One region of the Bacillus cereus group sp. BfR-BA-01383 genome, then DNA from elsewhere that is predicted to be linked to it. Evidence: predicted binding sites of a transcription regulator. Region 1 holds the regulator's gene; the other holds the start of a gene.

Region 1 (8,066 bases):
ACATTTCCGCTCTTTTCAGTAGTTGTCTATATACGTGCATAGCATCATTTTTTTCTTCGAAGCAAATTTCAATCACTTTTGTCCCCCCTTTTATCCCTGCTCTAAAGGATTGTATCTATACGTTACAAATCCTATAAGAGTCCGTCCTGTGGAAGTTCACTCTTAGTAGAATTACATTTCCTATCGTTAGAAAATCCACTCGATATGGCTTGCTAATTTTATATATATTAAGGGAGGGAGAAAAAAATGATACAAGCTACTATGAATTTTCAATAAGAACTGTCCATTTTACAATTCGACTACTCTGAAAAAATATCCGAAACGAAAAAAAGAGCAAGCTTCTCAGCTTGCTCTTTACTTATGACGACGATTCTTCCCACCAATCGAAATTGGTTTCGCTAAATATTTAATTCGTTCCATAATACGGGCTGCCTTCATTTCTTCTGCTTCACCGCGCTGTGTATACGTTAAATGGTGTTCCAACTCCTTGAAATCAAAGTTGGACGTAAAGAACGTCGGCAAGTTTTCTAGCATACGGAATTGTAAGATTGCACCGAGCACATCGTCACGTACAAAGCTTGACATCGCTTCTGCTCCAATATCATCTAACATTAACACTTGTACGCGTTTTACTGCATCGATCTTTTCCCCAATCGAATTATTTTGAATCGAACTTTTAATTTCGCGTAAAAATTCAGGGAAGTATACAAGCATCGAACTTATTTTCTTTCGGGCAAGCTCATTCGCAATTGCTCCTAACAAATATGTTTTCCCTACACCAAATTTACCGTACAAATATAAACCTTGCACTTTTTCACCTGGTTTATATGTGCTTAAAAATTCATTCGCTGCCCCAATTGCATCAATACGTGCATCTAAATCGGACGGATCTAAGTTTTCCATCGTTGCCTGTAAAATATCAGTTGGCATATATACACTTTGAACAAGTTTTTCATATTTCTTTCTCTCATCATATGCTACTTTTCTAATGCAACGATCATATTGAATATCAATCATCTTACCTTGGATAACAAGCTTTGGCTCATATCCTTGCAACATATTTTTACACGACCCTAGATCCGGACAATCCGCACAACCTACACTTTGTCCAATATATTCATATAACTTCACAAGACTGCGCTCAATCATCGAAGTCGTTACTTCACCTTTATGTTCGTCTATAAATTCTTTCACACGCGGGTGTGCCATCACTTCTGCTTTTAATACTTCATATCTATTTTTAAAATTTTTATTCTCCATTAATTTTGCAAATGAATTTTGAATATGCTCCATTTTCTCACCTCAAAGAGCGTTCATTCTCTTCTATTAATCACGCTTATATTTTTTCAACACTTCTTCTAGTCGTTTTCGTTCATCTTCTAACGTACTTGCACCTTTTTCTGAACTTACATCTTTCTTCACAGTTTCTTTTGCTTGTTCGTTAGGCTCTTCTTTCAGCCAATCTGGTACCATTTCTTTTCGCACTGTTTTCTTCGCCGTACGACCTTTTTTCTTCGTCTCAGCCCACTCTTGGTATTGACGATTTTCTTCTTTTGCTAGCGCCATCGCTTCGCCTACTGTACTGACCTTTTTTCGTGCCCAATGCCCAGCGATCTTCTCAACATACGTTTTCGCAAGTTTCATATCTGAGCGTAGCATAACGTAATAAATAAGGACATTCACAACCCCTGGCGTTAACTTTTGTTTTATCATTACATCCTCAACAATTTGCAAGTCCGCTTTCGTTGCCTCTGCACCGCCCGAAATTTCTTTCAATAGTTGTTTTGGTGATATTTCCTCTAATTGCTTTATTAGCATCTCTTCTTGCGATGAAGGCTCTTTCTCTTTCATCGTACGTGCAGCATGCGGCTGTACTCTTTCACTTAATACAGGTAATGCTTGACCATTTTCAAATTGGTACCAATCGCGGGCTCCTTTTCTAAGCCTTTCGATATCAATTGTTTGCATCTCTGTCACCGCACCAAGAACGATATTTTGCATCGATAACACATCTACACCGTACACATAAGCGAGTGTGATGACACATTCTCGCACTTGATCTGTAATCGCCTTTTTAGGAACAAGAGCGGACAACCCATCTACAAATAAGGAGAAATCAAAGAAATCATTCCAAACTTTCGGAGCGCCTCCCTTCTCATTACTTGGCATAGTTGTCGTTTTTGGAATACGAAGATCTTCTTGCGCATGCTCAAGCTGTCCTGGATTAAACGAGCCAAACACCTCATTGAAAGAGCGCGTCACATTTTCATAAGAAGCAAAATCAAATTCTTCTTCTAAGAAATATTGCTTTACTTGATTATATTTTGTCCGACTCAATCGATTGTATAAAAAGATACTTAAAACAATATCATCAAAAAACTGCTTTGGAGATAAAGGCGGTTGCAACTCGTATATAAACATTCGAATATCTTTTTCTTTCTTAATATATACCTTTAAAAGCCCAATTGCCTCTAACTTTACTCGTTCCTCATATATTTCGGGAAGTTGCATTTGCATAATCACCATAAGGGAATGATGTGTATTCTCTTTTCCAAATACACGATCTTGCTCTAACTCCCCCCATAGCGTCATGTATAAGCTAAAAGCTCTACTACCTATTAACGGCTGATACAACATCGTTAACACTTTTCGGTCGTAATTATGTAGTAGTCCTTTCGCACTTACTTTATAACGATCAATTGGCAATAGCTCCATCCATGACTGTTTTTCCATTCTTGCTTTTCCTTTCTCTCATCCAATCTATCCTCTACTTCATTCGTTCTATCTCCATTATATATTTTATTAGCGAAAAAGAGCTATTAGCTTACGCTTCTAGCTCTCTTATCTCATTACTTACAGTATGTAAAGAGAATGGAATACAGCTTCTATTCTCTTTCTTTTTGCAGTATATCTTTCAATTCTTCAATAAATACATTTAAATCTTTAAATTGACGATATACAGAAGCAAAACGTACGTAAGCAACATCATCGATATCACGAAGCTCTTCCATAACAATTTCACCAATCATATCACTTTTCACTTCTGAAATACCTAAATTACGAAGTTCACGTTCCACACTTTGTGTTACTTCCTCTAATTGTCTTAAAGATACTGGTCTTTTTTCACATGCTTTAATTAAACCGCGTAAGATCTTTTCTTTATTAAATTCTTCTCGTGTGCCTTCTTTTTTAACAACGATAAGAGGTGACTCTTCTACTCTTTCAAATGTCGTAAAGCGGCTTAAACAACTTTCACACTCTCTCCTTCTTCGAATAGAGCGCCCCTCGTCTACCGGACGCGAATCTAACACTCTTGTGCCATTATGAGAACAGGATGGACAACGCAATTCATTCACTCCTTTACACTATACTCTTTATTTTTCTCTACTCAATTCACCTGAAAATATATATATACAATATTATATAACTCATTCTAACGCTCTTACCACTTTAAGTTTAAACGCATTATTTTATCATCTTGTTTTCAAAAAATAAGATGGTAGATGAAGCGCTAGCTTATTTGTAAGAGTTCAATTTATCCAACTAACGAGTACGTTACGTTTTTCCTTTTTTATAAACTAAAAAAGAGGTGCATTATACACCTCTTTACATTTTAAATCAATTATGTTCTTTTTTAAAGAGCTTTTGTTTCTCTCTGCTTAATTTCGAAGCTACCAGTGCCTCGAGGAAGCTCGATGCTCTCACGCGTTTTCGCGTTTAAACCTTCTGCAATATATTCTGCAGCAACATTTGGATCAATACGATCCCCACAAGTATAAACATCAATACTTGCGTAACCGTGCTCCGGAAAGCTATGAATTGTTAAATGTGATTCCGAGATAATTACTACTCCACTTACACCTTGTGGTGCAAATTTATGAAAAGCAACCTCACGTACTTCAGCACCAGCTCTTAGTGCTGCATCCACAAATAATTGTTCAATATACGGCATGTCATTAAGCTTGTCGAAATCGCAATCCCAAAGTTCAGCGATTACGTGACGACCCATCGTATCCATAGTATCCATTCTACAGTTCCCCCTTGTAAATTTATTCTAACTGTTCGAATTGAAAACTAATTTGCAATTTGGCTTGCTCCACTACCACGGGGGAAAGTTAGTCCAGAGAGGTCCTAACCCTTTAAGTAGTGACTACGTACCTCAGCTCTTAAGTTTACGAGTGTTAGTATACTTTGTTTATTTTCATTTTGCAACAACAGTTTTTTCGAATTTCTGTCATATTTTCCTCTTTACTTTTCCCTAAAAAAAATAAATGATTCACAAATACAGTAATCACAACGTTTTTGGTATGTCCACTATTTGAAAATATACCCATATAATTTTTTTCTTTTCAGAAAAAAATAAAAAAAGAGGGCAAATATTTACTTGCCCTCCCTCTATTTCACTTAAATATGTTGTACATTTTCTTGTTTTGCTAATTCATCTACAACCAACGTTACAAGATCTACAACACGACGAGAGTAGCCCCACTCGTTATCGTACCAAGCAAGTACTTTCACTTTACGATCACCCATTACCATTGTAGATAAACCATCAATAATAGCTGAGTGTGTATTTGTATTAAAGTCGATAGACACTAAAGGCTCTTCGCTAAATTCTACAATTCCTTTTAACGCACCGTTTGCAACAGTTTTGAACGCTTCATTAATAGCTTCAACTGTTACATCACGTTTTACATCTACTACTAAGTCAACAAGAGACACGTTTGGTGTTGGTACACGAAGTGCCATACCATGAAGTTTTCCATTTAAATGCGGAAGAACTTTTGCAAGCGCTTTCGCAGCACCCGTCGTTGTCGGAATGATTGACTGTCCGCAAGCACGCGCTCTTCTTAAATCTTTATGTGGGTTATCAATATTTTTTTGGTCATTTGTATAAGCGTGAACAGTTGTCATTAAACCGTTTTCAATTCCGAACTGCTCATCTAACACCTTCACAACAGGTGCTAAACAGTTTGTTGTACAAGATGCATTTGAAATAACGGTATGTTTTGTAATATCTAATTGGTCTTCGTTCACACCAACTACAATTGTTACATCTTCATTTTTACCAGGCGCTGTTAAAATAACTTTTTTCGCTCCAGCTTCAACGTGAAGAATTGCTTTTTCTTTTGAATTAAATTTACCAGTTGCTTCAATTACAACTTCAACACCTAGATCTTTCCAAGGCAATTCCTTTGGATCACGGTTGTTTAAAAGGCGAATCATTTTCCCATCTACTAATAAGTGATCTTCAAATGCTTCCACTGTTCCGGCAAACTTACCGTGTACTGTATCATATTTAATTAAATGTGCTAACGTTTCGGACGGATAGCTTGCATTGATTGCTACAATTTCGAATGCGCTTTCTTTTATTGCTTGACGAAACACCATTCTCCCAATACGTCCAAATCCATTAATTGCCACACGAGTCATAATATGTTATCCCCCTTGAATGCGTTATACTATTTATCTCTAATCCCAATAATAGTATAACACAAAAAGGAGAAATGTCACTAAGCATTTTCATTAATTTCACAATTTTTTAATCAATAATGTTCCACTTCTTTAAAACTACCTGTAATTGTGTTTTCGTTTCCATAATTGTGCCATCATTATTTATCACTTCATCCGCATTCTTCACTTTTTCTTCTAATGGCATTTGAGATTGAATACGCGCTGTTGCTTCTTCTTCTGAAAAATTATTCCGTTTCATTAAACGGTCTAATTGCGTACTCGGCGTGACTGCTACAACTAAAACGCGATCAACGAGACTTGTTAATTTACTTTCAAATAAAAGAGGAATATCTAACACAACCGCTTGCACACCTTCTTTTATGTACATTTTCTTTTGCATATTCATTTCCTCACGTACTGCCGGATGAACAATTTTATTTAACTGCAATCGTTTTTCTTCATTATGGAAAACGACACTTCCTAATTTCGGTCGATCCAGTTCTCCATCTTTTTGTAACACTTCCGTTCCAAATACTTCTACAATTTTGTTATATGCTGGTTTTCCTCTTTCTACCACTTCTCGCGCAATAATATCCGCATCAATAACCGGTATACTCAGTTCACGAAACATTTGAGACACTGTACTTTTTCCACTTGCAATGCCTCCCGTTAATCCAATTACTACTGTCATCATAATCCTCCTTATAATAAAAGGCGCGAAACTAATGTTCCACGCCCATACTTACATTTTCCAAATTCCAATAATAATGAGTAATACCCCAGGCAGGAATGTAAATTTTTGTAACCATTTCATATTCGATAAAACCGTTCCAAGTTTCATTCCAATAAATAAAAACAAAGAACTCATCACCGCAACTAATATTGCCATCATAGCAGGTGCATAACCTAATAAAGATGCACCAATTCCAGCACCAAACGAATCTATAGAAAGAGCTATACCAAGAAGTAGCGCTTCTCCTGCAGAAATGGTGCCCGATTTATCAAAATCCGCAACAGTCGGTTTCCGTAAAATTTGAATCACTAGTCCTAGTGAAGCAATCTCTAATTTCCAAACCTTCTCCTCTTGCTTCGGTTCTTCTTTTTTATCACTCCGAAAAAATTGGTATAATACCCAAATCCCTATTCCAATAAGAACAAGTCCACCGATACGCGTTGCGATAACAGGTGAAAAAACTTTCGCGATCATATGTCCAATTCCCATTGAAACAAGCATAACAGCCGCTGAACAGATTCCGATAATTATAATTGATCTTAGTGGAATTCTTACACTTCTTAAACCGTATGTTAGCCCTACACTACAGCTATCTAAGCTTAATGTAAAAGCTAATAAAATAAGAGATAAATAAAGGTACATCGGTAAACTCCTCCCTTATACATAGCTCTGCTGTATGTATATGACAAATGCCTATCCGATGTTATCTCTTTTCTATATTCTAGGCTGACAATTTGGGCAGTAATGCGTTCCTCTTCCGCCAACAACTGTTTTTTCTAAAATCGTACCACAAGTTACACATGGTTCTCCTTTTTTTCCATATACATTTAGAAGTTCTTGGAATGAACCAATTTGCCCTTGCGAATTGATATACGTTCTAATTGTACTTCCGCCTCGCTTCACTGCTTCGCCTAGCGTTGTAACAATCGCTTCGTACACTCTCTCAATTTCTTCTTCCGTTAAAGATGACGCTTCTCGTTCTGGATGAATATGAGAACGGAATAAAACTTCATCTACATATATATTTCCAAGCCCTACTAAAAGACGCTGGTCTAATAATACGACTTTTATTTTGCGATTTGTCTTTTGCAATCTCTCTTGCAAATACTTCGGTGTCAATTCAGCATCAAATGGCTCCGGCCCTAAGTCAGCAAGGGGCATTTGATTCAATTCTTCACCTTTCTTAAAGAGATGCATCGTACCAAACTTTCTCACATCTTTATAATGTAATTCAGTTCCATCTGTAAATAAGAAACGGACATGCGTATGTTTATCAATCGGCTCACCCTCTTGATGCAGTAAAAACTTACCTTCCATACGCAAATGTGACACAATGACATAATTCGTTACATATAAAAGCAAAAACTTTCCTCTTCGCTTTATATTTTCAATTGTCTCGCCTCTTAGCATTTCTTTAAAGATTTCCGCATCATCTGGGCGTTTTACTATTTTAGGATAGGTAACGATGACATCTTCAATCGTTTTTCCCGTCACAAGATTTTCAAGCGTCCGCCTAACATTTTCAACCTCTGGTAATTCAGGCATTTCATCACTTCCTTATTTCGCGTCGTACCAAGTTGGACCGTAAGAATAATCAACTTTCAGCGGAACAGCTAGTTCAATTGCATGTTCCATCACTTCAGGTACAAGCTTCTCTAATTTTTCAATTTCTTCTTTTGGTGCTTCAAAAATTAATTCATCGTGTACTTGCAACAGAAGACGTGCTTGTAATCCTTCTTCTTCTAGACGATCTGCCATAATAATCATAGCTATTTTTATAATATCTGCTGCACTACCTTGAATTGGTGTATTCATAGCTGTACGTTCTGCAAAGCTACGTAAATTGAAATTACGACTCGTAATTTCCGGAATATAACGG
Region 2 (8,066 bases), on a different contig from region 1:
CCTAATTCGAAACCTAGCAATGTATCATCCTCATCCGAACGTGCTGTCAACATAATAATTGGTACTTCTGACTCTTTTCTAATTCGTCTACAAACAGACCATCCATCTATTTCTGGTAACATAATATCTAACATAATTAAATCAATTTCATGCTCTGCAAATAATTCTAACGCTTTTTTTCCATCTTCTGCTTCGATCACTTCAAAGCCTTCATTACGAAAATAATCACTAACAATTTCACGTAATCTTCTTTCATCTTCAACAAGCAATACTGTTTTATTCATATAATCTATCCCGCCTTTTTACTCTTTCAATCGAATAATACGTTGATTGGAGCTTCCGCGAAATGGAAGTGTTAAATCTTTTTTCTCGATTTCAAATCTTCCATCGACTAAAACATCCCCATAATGTAACAACTCTATCATATCATTATTTTGAGAACTCTGTATCTCTTCTAACGTATAACCTGTATACATCCATAAATTTTTCTTCAAATCTTTCACGGCTTGTGCTACTTTTTTCACTTCAGCAGCTTGAAAAAATGGATCTCCACCTGAAAATGTTACATCAGTTAATGGGTTACTTTCAATCTCTTTCACAATTTCTTCTACTGTCATTTCAGTTCCATTGCAAATATTCCACGATTTCGGATTATGGCAACCGAAACAACGATGCGGACAGCCCGCAAAAAACACGACTGTCCGCAATCCTTCTCCATCTACTACACTATCATGAATGATGTTCATAACTTTCATTTATGCTTCACCCGATCCATCTCTTCACTACGTTTCGCACTATTCCACTTCGACATATCTCCTACAAGATAACCTGTTATTCGGCGAATTCTTTCTATATTGGCCTCATCTTCATTTCCGCAGCTTGGACATTCATTTCCAATGACTCCGTGATACTTGCAGCACTTACAACGATCAACCGGATGATTAATTGAACCGTATCCAACGCCATTCTCTGCCATCGCTTGTATAATTTGCTTTAACGCCTTTTTGTTATGCATCGCCGCCCCGTCTAGTTCAATATACGTAATATGTCCCCCGTTACATAGAGCGTGGAACGGGCCTTCTAAGCGAATTTTATTTATGGCTTGAATATTATAATAAACTGGAACATGGAATGAATTCGTATAGTAATTATGGTTCGTTATGCCTCTAATCACACCAAATTCCTCTCTATCTTTTTTCACAAATTTCCCTGATAACCCTTCTGCAGGAGTTGCAATTACTGAGAAGTTCAGTTGATGTTCTTCCGTCGCCTTATCCATTCTTTCTCTCATAAAGGAAATGATTTCATATCCAAGCTTCCATGATTCTTCATCTTCTCCGTGATGTTTCCCTGTTAAAGCTACTAAACATTCCGCAAGACCGATAAAACCAATACTTAACGTACCTTGTTTTAATATCGGCGCCACAGTATCTTCAGGCTGTAACGTTTCTCCACCACGCCATACACCTTGTGAATATAAAAATCGAAAATCTCTCGCTCGCTTCGTACATTGATACGCGAATCTCTCTAATAGTTGCTTTATCCCTAAATCTAAGTAATAATTTAGCGCTTCAAAAAACGCTTCTTTTGAACCACTAATTAACGCTAATTTCACTAAATTAATAGACGTAAACGATAAATTCCCTCTTCCAATCGCTGTCTCTTCTCCATGTATATTAGACATAACACGAGTACGACATCCCATGTAACATACTTCACTTTCAGGGCGCCCGTCATAATGCACTGCATTAAACGGAGCATCTAAAAATGAAAAGTTAGGGAATAATCGCTCAGCTGTTGTCTCTAACGCTAATTCAAACAAATCATAGTTCGGATCACACTCTTCAAAGTTCACACCTTTTTTCATTTTGAAAATTTGAATAGGAAAAATCGGTGTTTCCCCTTTACCAAGACCAGCCTGCGTTGCTTTTAACAGCTGCTTAATTAACAGTCTCCCTTCTTTCGATGTGTCTGTTCCATAGTTAATAGAAATAAACGGTACTTGTCCTCCGCCCCTACTATGCATGCTATTTGAATTATGAACGAACGCTTCACACGCCTGATACGTATCATTTTCTGTTTCTTTCCATGCAAATTCCTCTATTTGTTCTTTCGTAAGTGGGTATGACTGTAATCGTAACTTATGTCTCTCTACTGTTTTTCTTACATAGGGAGCTAAATCAATATCAAAGAGGGCAAACGATTGACCACCGTGCTGCATATTTTGATTCGCTTGAAAAATAATTGAAGAAAGAGCCAATGCACTTTTAATATCTTGCGGTTGTCTCATATGTCCATGTCCAGTATGAAAACCGTTAGCAAGCATTTGTGCTAACGGAATTTGCGAACAAGTCGTCGTTCCTGTCGCATAAAAATCTAAATCATGTGGATATAATATATTTTGATTTATCGCTTTTTTCACTTGATCTGATAATAAATTTTCTACTGCATAATATTTCGCACTCTCAGATGCGAACGTTCCCATTACTCCCATTGGAGAGCGGCCATCTACATTTGCATTTTCTTGCATTAAATCTTGTTCATTGCCGTGGACAATTGTCTCAAACACTTTCATTAATTCTTCTCCACGTGTATTTTTTCGTAACATTTATAACCCTCCACCAATATGTTGTTGTCTTTTGATTAAAATGTTACTACATATAGTCTTACTGTTTCTGTGAGAAATGTAACATTCCTGTGAAATTTTTTTCACGAAATAATGAATTTTTCATTTGTAAAAAAGAAATGTGCTCTTTACAAATGTATGGTACAATATACGGGAAAAACTCTTTTTACCCTTTATCAACACATTTGTATAAAGGAGACTGAACTCATGGTTATTACATATCTTTTATTTATCGTTGCCTACTTACTTGGCTCGATTCCGTTTGCACTTGTTGTTGGAAAAATCGGCTATGGAATCGACATTCGTGAGCATGGAAGTGGTAATTTAGGCGGAACAAATACATTCCGCACACTAGGGAAAAAAGCAGGTTTTATCGTTACAATTGCTGACATTTTAAAAGGTACATTAGCAACAAGTCTACCGATTATTTTCGGGTTAGATGTTCACCCACTATGGTTTGGATTAGCAGCTGTTCTTGGACATGTATATCCAATCTTCGCAAAATTCCGTGGGGGGAAAGCAGTTGCAACTTCTGCTGGGGTGCTATTATGCTATTCACCAGTTGTTTTTGCAATATTAGCTGTTGTCTTTTTCAGCCTTTTATTTACAACACGATACGTATCACTTTCTTCTATGGTAACAGCTGTTGTTGCTGTTATTGCATCAATTGTTAGCGGGGATAAAATCTTCATTATTGCGATGTGTTTATTAGCAGGTATGGTTATTTATAAACACCGTGCAAATATCGGACGAATTATAAATAAAACTGAGCCAAAAGCAAACTTTTCAAAAAAGCAAAAATAAGATCGTAACCCACATAACGCAAAAAGAAAACGTGAAGCATATTAATAGCGTCTTTTTGCGTTATTTTTTATACTAAAGAAAAAGCAATATAATTTGGAGGAACTATACATGAATCTTTCCGTAACAAAAGAAGCAGCACAATGGTATAAAAACGAATTACACTTACAATCAGGTGAAACACTACGCTTTTTCGTACAATACGGTGGTTGCAGTACTGTGCAAAAAGGACTTTCTTTAGGTATCCGTAAGGATGACCCTGCACATCCTGCTGTTCAAATTCAAGAAGAAGATATTAACTTCTTTATTGAAGGTGATGATGAATGGTTCTTCGATGGACATAATTTATCTGTTACACTTAACGAAGGTGACGATTTCCCGCAATTTAATTATGAAAAATAAAAAAAGCGTGGCAGCAGCCACGCTTTTTTTATTTCTTTTTTATTTCCTCATATTTCGCATACCACTCAGGATATAACTTTTTAAATGATACAGGGCGGAACCCTTCTTTTTTCGCACAAATATTCGTCGTACTTGCAGTAATACAAAGGTCACCTTCGCCGTTATAAATTTCATATCCATATACAACGCGAAGCGGGCTCACAGTATCAATCCACGTTTTTACGATTGCTTTTTCTCCGTAACGCATCGCTTTACGGTAGGAAATTTGCAGGTCTAACACAGGAGAAATAATTCCCTCTTTCTCCATTTCAACATATGAAAATCCTAAATCTTGTATAAGTTTCGTGCGACCTAGTTCAAGCCACACTAAATAATTTGAATGGTAAACAACACCCATTTGATCTGTTTCCGCATAACGGATTTCAACTTCATATTCTGCTACAAACATATGTATTCGCCTTCTTTCACTTCTGCTGCCTTGCATACATTTAATCATAATACACCGGAATCAAAAATAAAATAAAAACAGTGAATCTTTTCCTGAAAGGAGCAAGCATATGATTCAAATTGTAACTGTTCGTAGCGGTGATAGCGTATATAGCTTGGCATCAAAATATGGATCAACACCTGACGAAATAGTAAAAGACAACGGATTAAATCCAGCTGAAACGCTCGTTGTTGGTCAGGCACTTATCGTTAATACGAAAGGGAATAATTATTATGTGCAGCCTGGTGACAGCTTATATCGAATTTCTCAAACGTATAACGTTCCTCTCGCTAGTTTGGCTAAAGTTAATAATCTATCTTTAAAATCTATACTCCATGTCGGACAGCAATTATATATACCGAAAGGGACAAAACGAGCAGTAGAATCCATCGCTTATTTACAACCTTCAACAATACCGATAAAAGAAAGTTTAGTAAATGCTACACGTGCTATTAATCCATTTTTAACATACTTAGCGTACTTCAGCTTTGAAGCAAAAAGAGATGGTACATTAAAAGAACCTACTGAAACAGCTAAAATCGCTAATATTGCAACACAAGGCCAAACTATCCCTATGCTCGTTATTACAAATATCGAAAACGGGAACTTTAGTCCTGAACTAACATCTGTCTTGTTGCGTAACCCAACCATTCAAAACAAATTTATTACGAACATTTTGCAAACGGCTGAAAAATACGGTATGCGAGACATTCATTTCGATTTCGAAAATGTGGCGCCTGAAGATCGCGAGGCATATAATCGCTTTTTACGAAATGTGAAAACACGCTTACCTAGCGGATATACATTAAGTACAACGCTTGTACCGAAAACAAGCTCCACTCAAAAAGGAAAATTCTTTGAAGCGCATGATTATAAAGCACAAGGGCAAATTGTTGATTTCGTCGTCATTATGACATACGACTGGGGTTGGCAAGGCGGGCCACCGATGGCGATTTCTCCTATCGGTCCTGTGAAAGAAGTACTTCAATATGCAAAATCTCAAATGCCACCACAAAAAATTATGATGGGGCAAAATTTATACGGGTTCGATTGGAAACTTCCATTTAAACAAGGTAATCCGCCCGCAAAAGCTGTTAGTTCTGTCGCAGCCGTCGCATTAGCACGTAAGTACAATGTTCCTATCCGTTATGATTTCACAGCTCAAGCTCCCCATTTTAATTACTTTGACGAAAACGGCGTACAACACGAAGTTTGGTTTGAAGATTCACGGTCCGTGCAAAGTAAATTTAATTTAATGAAAGAACAAGGTATTGGCGGTATTAGCTATTGGAAGATTGGTCTACCATTTCCACAAAATTGGCGTTTACTCGTCGAAAACTTTACGATTACAAAAAAGGGCTGACTTCCGTCAGCCTTTTTTGTACATTCTGTTAAGATTCATCTTTTATTTCACTTTTTAATGAATCAATACTTTCTAAACGTCTTTGATTTTTCGCTTCAATGGCAGCACGATCTTTTTCATTAGAAAGTTCCGCTGTTTCTTTTGCTTCATTAAAATTATCAATCGTATTTTGTACCATTTCTTGTAATTTTTCAGCGTTGTCATTTCGATTATCTGGATTCGGCATGTACTTCCCTCCTAATTCTTTATACATACCATCTTAAATTGCCTATGTTCCTTCAAATTTATACAAAAAAAGGAGAATGCAATATTCTCCTTTTCTTTAACCGTTATCAACAATCGGTTGTTTACCAGTTTGGTCTTGCATTTGCTTCCCTTTATTGCCACCAGCTTTTTTCGATTGTGTTCCAATTTGATTTGGTGCAAAGTCTTTTGAATTCTTTTTCGGATTACCCATTACTATCGCCTCCTTAACACTAGTATCGTACTAGTGTTAAGAATTATTCAGCTTGCTTAAAAAGTTTCATTTCATAACGTTTTTCAATACGTTCTTCAATTCGATCGATTGCATCGCGATCACTTAATAATTGTTGTTTATTTTCATTTACAAGTTCTTCAAACGATTTACGGCGACTTCTTCTCATGCTGCTCACCCTTTCTCCTTCGCTTTCTTACTACATAGTATGAGCAAATGAAAAACTCTTTAATCAGATTTGTAAGAAAATTTTATGTTTTAGTACTCCTAAAAAAACTCCGTGTACAATTTACTGTACACGGAGTTTTTTATACCCTAACATTTAAATACTCTTTTAATTTTTCATCTGCATTTGTTTCATTTTCTTTATACTCTTCAAGCGCTTGTAATACAAAATCATACTGTTCTACAATATAATGTTCCAATTTTAAGACATCCTCTAAGCTATTCAGCATAATTCTCGTATTACCAACTTCACTTTTTAACGCTGGTTCACAGTTTAAACTCATACATATTTCTTTCACATCATCTTCTAACATTTCTGTTAATACGTATTTCTTTCGTCCTTTTACCTTTAATCTCATAACTGGATAAAAAGCTTTTATATCTAAGTAACTTCCTACGTTCATACAACGCAGCCATTCTACATTACGTTTATTGCGTCCAAGTATTTCTTTCACTGCTTCGTATACCGCAGTTTCATCAAATACGACCTTATTTACTTTTCGCTGCCCTTCTTCTTCAACAGATGCACATTTTTGATAAACAGCCGCACACGTAATACAATCATCAAATGCATTATGAGAACTTAAGCGAATTCCAAGCATTCGCTTTAACGTTTCAAGTTTATGATTAGGTGCATGCTTCATATATTTCTTTGCTAAAAATACAGTATCAATTACTTTATTTTTAGGTTCAGGCAGGCCAAGCATATTTACATTACTTTTCAAAAAGCGCATATCAAAAGAAGCATTATGAGCCACAATAACATTTGTATGTAAAAATGCTAAAAATAAAGGTAACACTTCTTCAATCGTCGGTGCATCCGAAACACGATAATTTGTAATACCTGTTAAACTTGTTATTCGGTCCGGAATTGGACGCTCTGGATTCACATAGGAAACAAATTGATCTACCAGTTCATGATTACGATATTTCACTGCTGCGACTTGAATAATTTTATCATTATAAGGGTTAAATCCTGTTGTTTCAAAATCAATTACAACATAATCTAACGGTAAGGATACATTCCCCACTCCTTCATACACTCCTTTATCTCTAAACGTTTATATTTCCTTTATCATAACATGTAGCCATCACTACTTGAAAAAGAAAAGGCAGAAATGGCTACTTTCCACCTCTACCTTTTTCACCATTATTTTAATTTAGCAATCCGTTTCTCCATCTCTTTTTGAGTCATCGGCCCAATAAACTTATCTTGAATGACACCTTTTGTATCTATAAAATATGAAGTTGGGATTGTAATTACTTTATACGCCGTTGTCACATCAATGTTCTTGTCCAATAAAATAGGAAAAGTAATTCCCTTTTCTTTAGCAAAATTGCTTACCTTTTCTTCTCCTCCGCCTTTTTCTGAAGGCGTATAATTTATTGCTAAAATTTCTACGTTTTCTTTATGTTCTTTATAAAAGGCCTCCATATCAGGCATTTCTTGCTGACAAGGTCCACACCACGTTGCCCAAAAGTTTAAAATCAATTTCTTTCCTTTCAAATCCGATAACTTTACATTCGTTCCATCTAACTTAGTTAATTCAAAATCTGGTGCACTCTTTCCTATTTCAATACCGTTCCTTGCGATCATCTCTTTCATAGCAGCTTCACTTTTTTCCTGCTTTTCTTCTACTACTTGATCCTTTTTTCCAAATTGCTCATAGGCTGCATATCCCGCTAA

The links. The regulator NrdR, encoded in region 1, represses ribonucleotide reductase genes. The targets are predictions, from matches to a motif close to AACACNATATATNGTGTT.
Positions count from the first base shown of each region.
Region 2: MR065_RS03425 (anaerobic ribonucleoside triphosphate reductase) is a predicted target of NrdR. The motif match lies at 2,651-2,668, and genes of this name have one in related genera.

Region 1 covers NZ_JAKUFP010000008.1:119,286-127,351, reverse strand. The annotation lists gene ytxC (putative sporulation protein YtxC) at 1-76, opposite strand, end outside; gene dnaI (primosomal protein DnaI) at 355-1,293, opposite strand; gene MR065_RS10870 (replication initiation and membrane attachment family protein) at 1,327-2,733, opposite strand; gene nrdR (transcriptional regulator NrdR) at 2,886-3,347, opposite strand; gene speD (adenosylmethionine decarboxylase) at 3,635-4,018, opposite strand; gene MR065_RS10855 (glyceraldehyde-3-phosphate dehydrogenase) at 4,405-5,433, opposite strand; gene coaE (dephospho-CoA kinase) at 5,543-6,145, opposite strand; gene ytaF (sporulation membrane protein YtaF) at 6,197-6,829, opposite strand; gene mutM (DNA-formamidopyrimidine glycosylase) at 6,902-7,732, opposite strand; gene polA (DNA polymerase I) at 7,745-8,066, opposite strand, start outside.
Region 2 covers NZ_JAKUFP010000002.1:244,080-252,145, forward strand. The annotation lists gene MR065_RS03415 (response regulator transcription factor) at 1-284, opposite strand, end outside; gene nrdG (anaerobic ribonucleoside-triphosphate reductase activating protein) at 303-755, opposite strand; gene MR065_RS03425 (anaerobic ribonucleoside triphosphate reductase) at 752-2,608, opposite strand; gene plsY (glycerol-3-phosphate 1-O-acyltransferase PlsY) at 2,834-3,430, shown strand; gene MR065_RS03435 (HesB/YadR/YfhF family protein) at 3,539-3,829, shown strand; gene MR065_RS03440 (acyl-CoA thioesterase) at 3,858-4,277, opposite strand; gene MR065_RS03445 (glycoside hydrolase family 18 protein) at 4,387-5,679, shown strand; gene tlp (small acid-soluble spore protein Tlp) at 5,708-5,905, opposite strand; gene sspN (acid-soluble spore protein SspN) at 6,002-6,136, opposite strand; gene MR065_RS03460 (FbpB family small basic protein) at 6,180-6,323, opposite strand; gene MR065_RS03465 (3'-5' exonuclease) at 6,463-7,410, opposite strand; gene MR065_RS03470 (TlpA family protein disulfide reductase) at 7,530-8,066, opposite strand, start outside.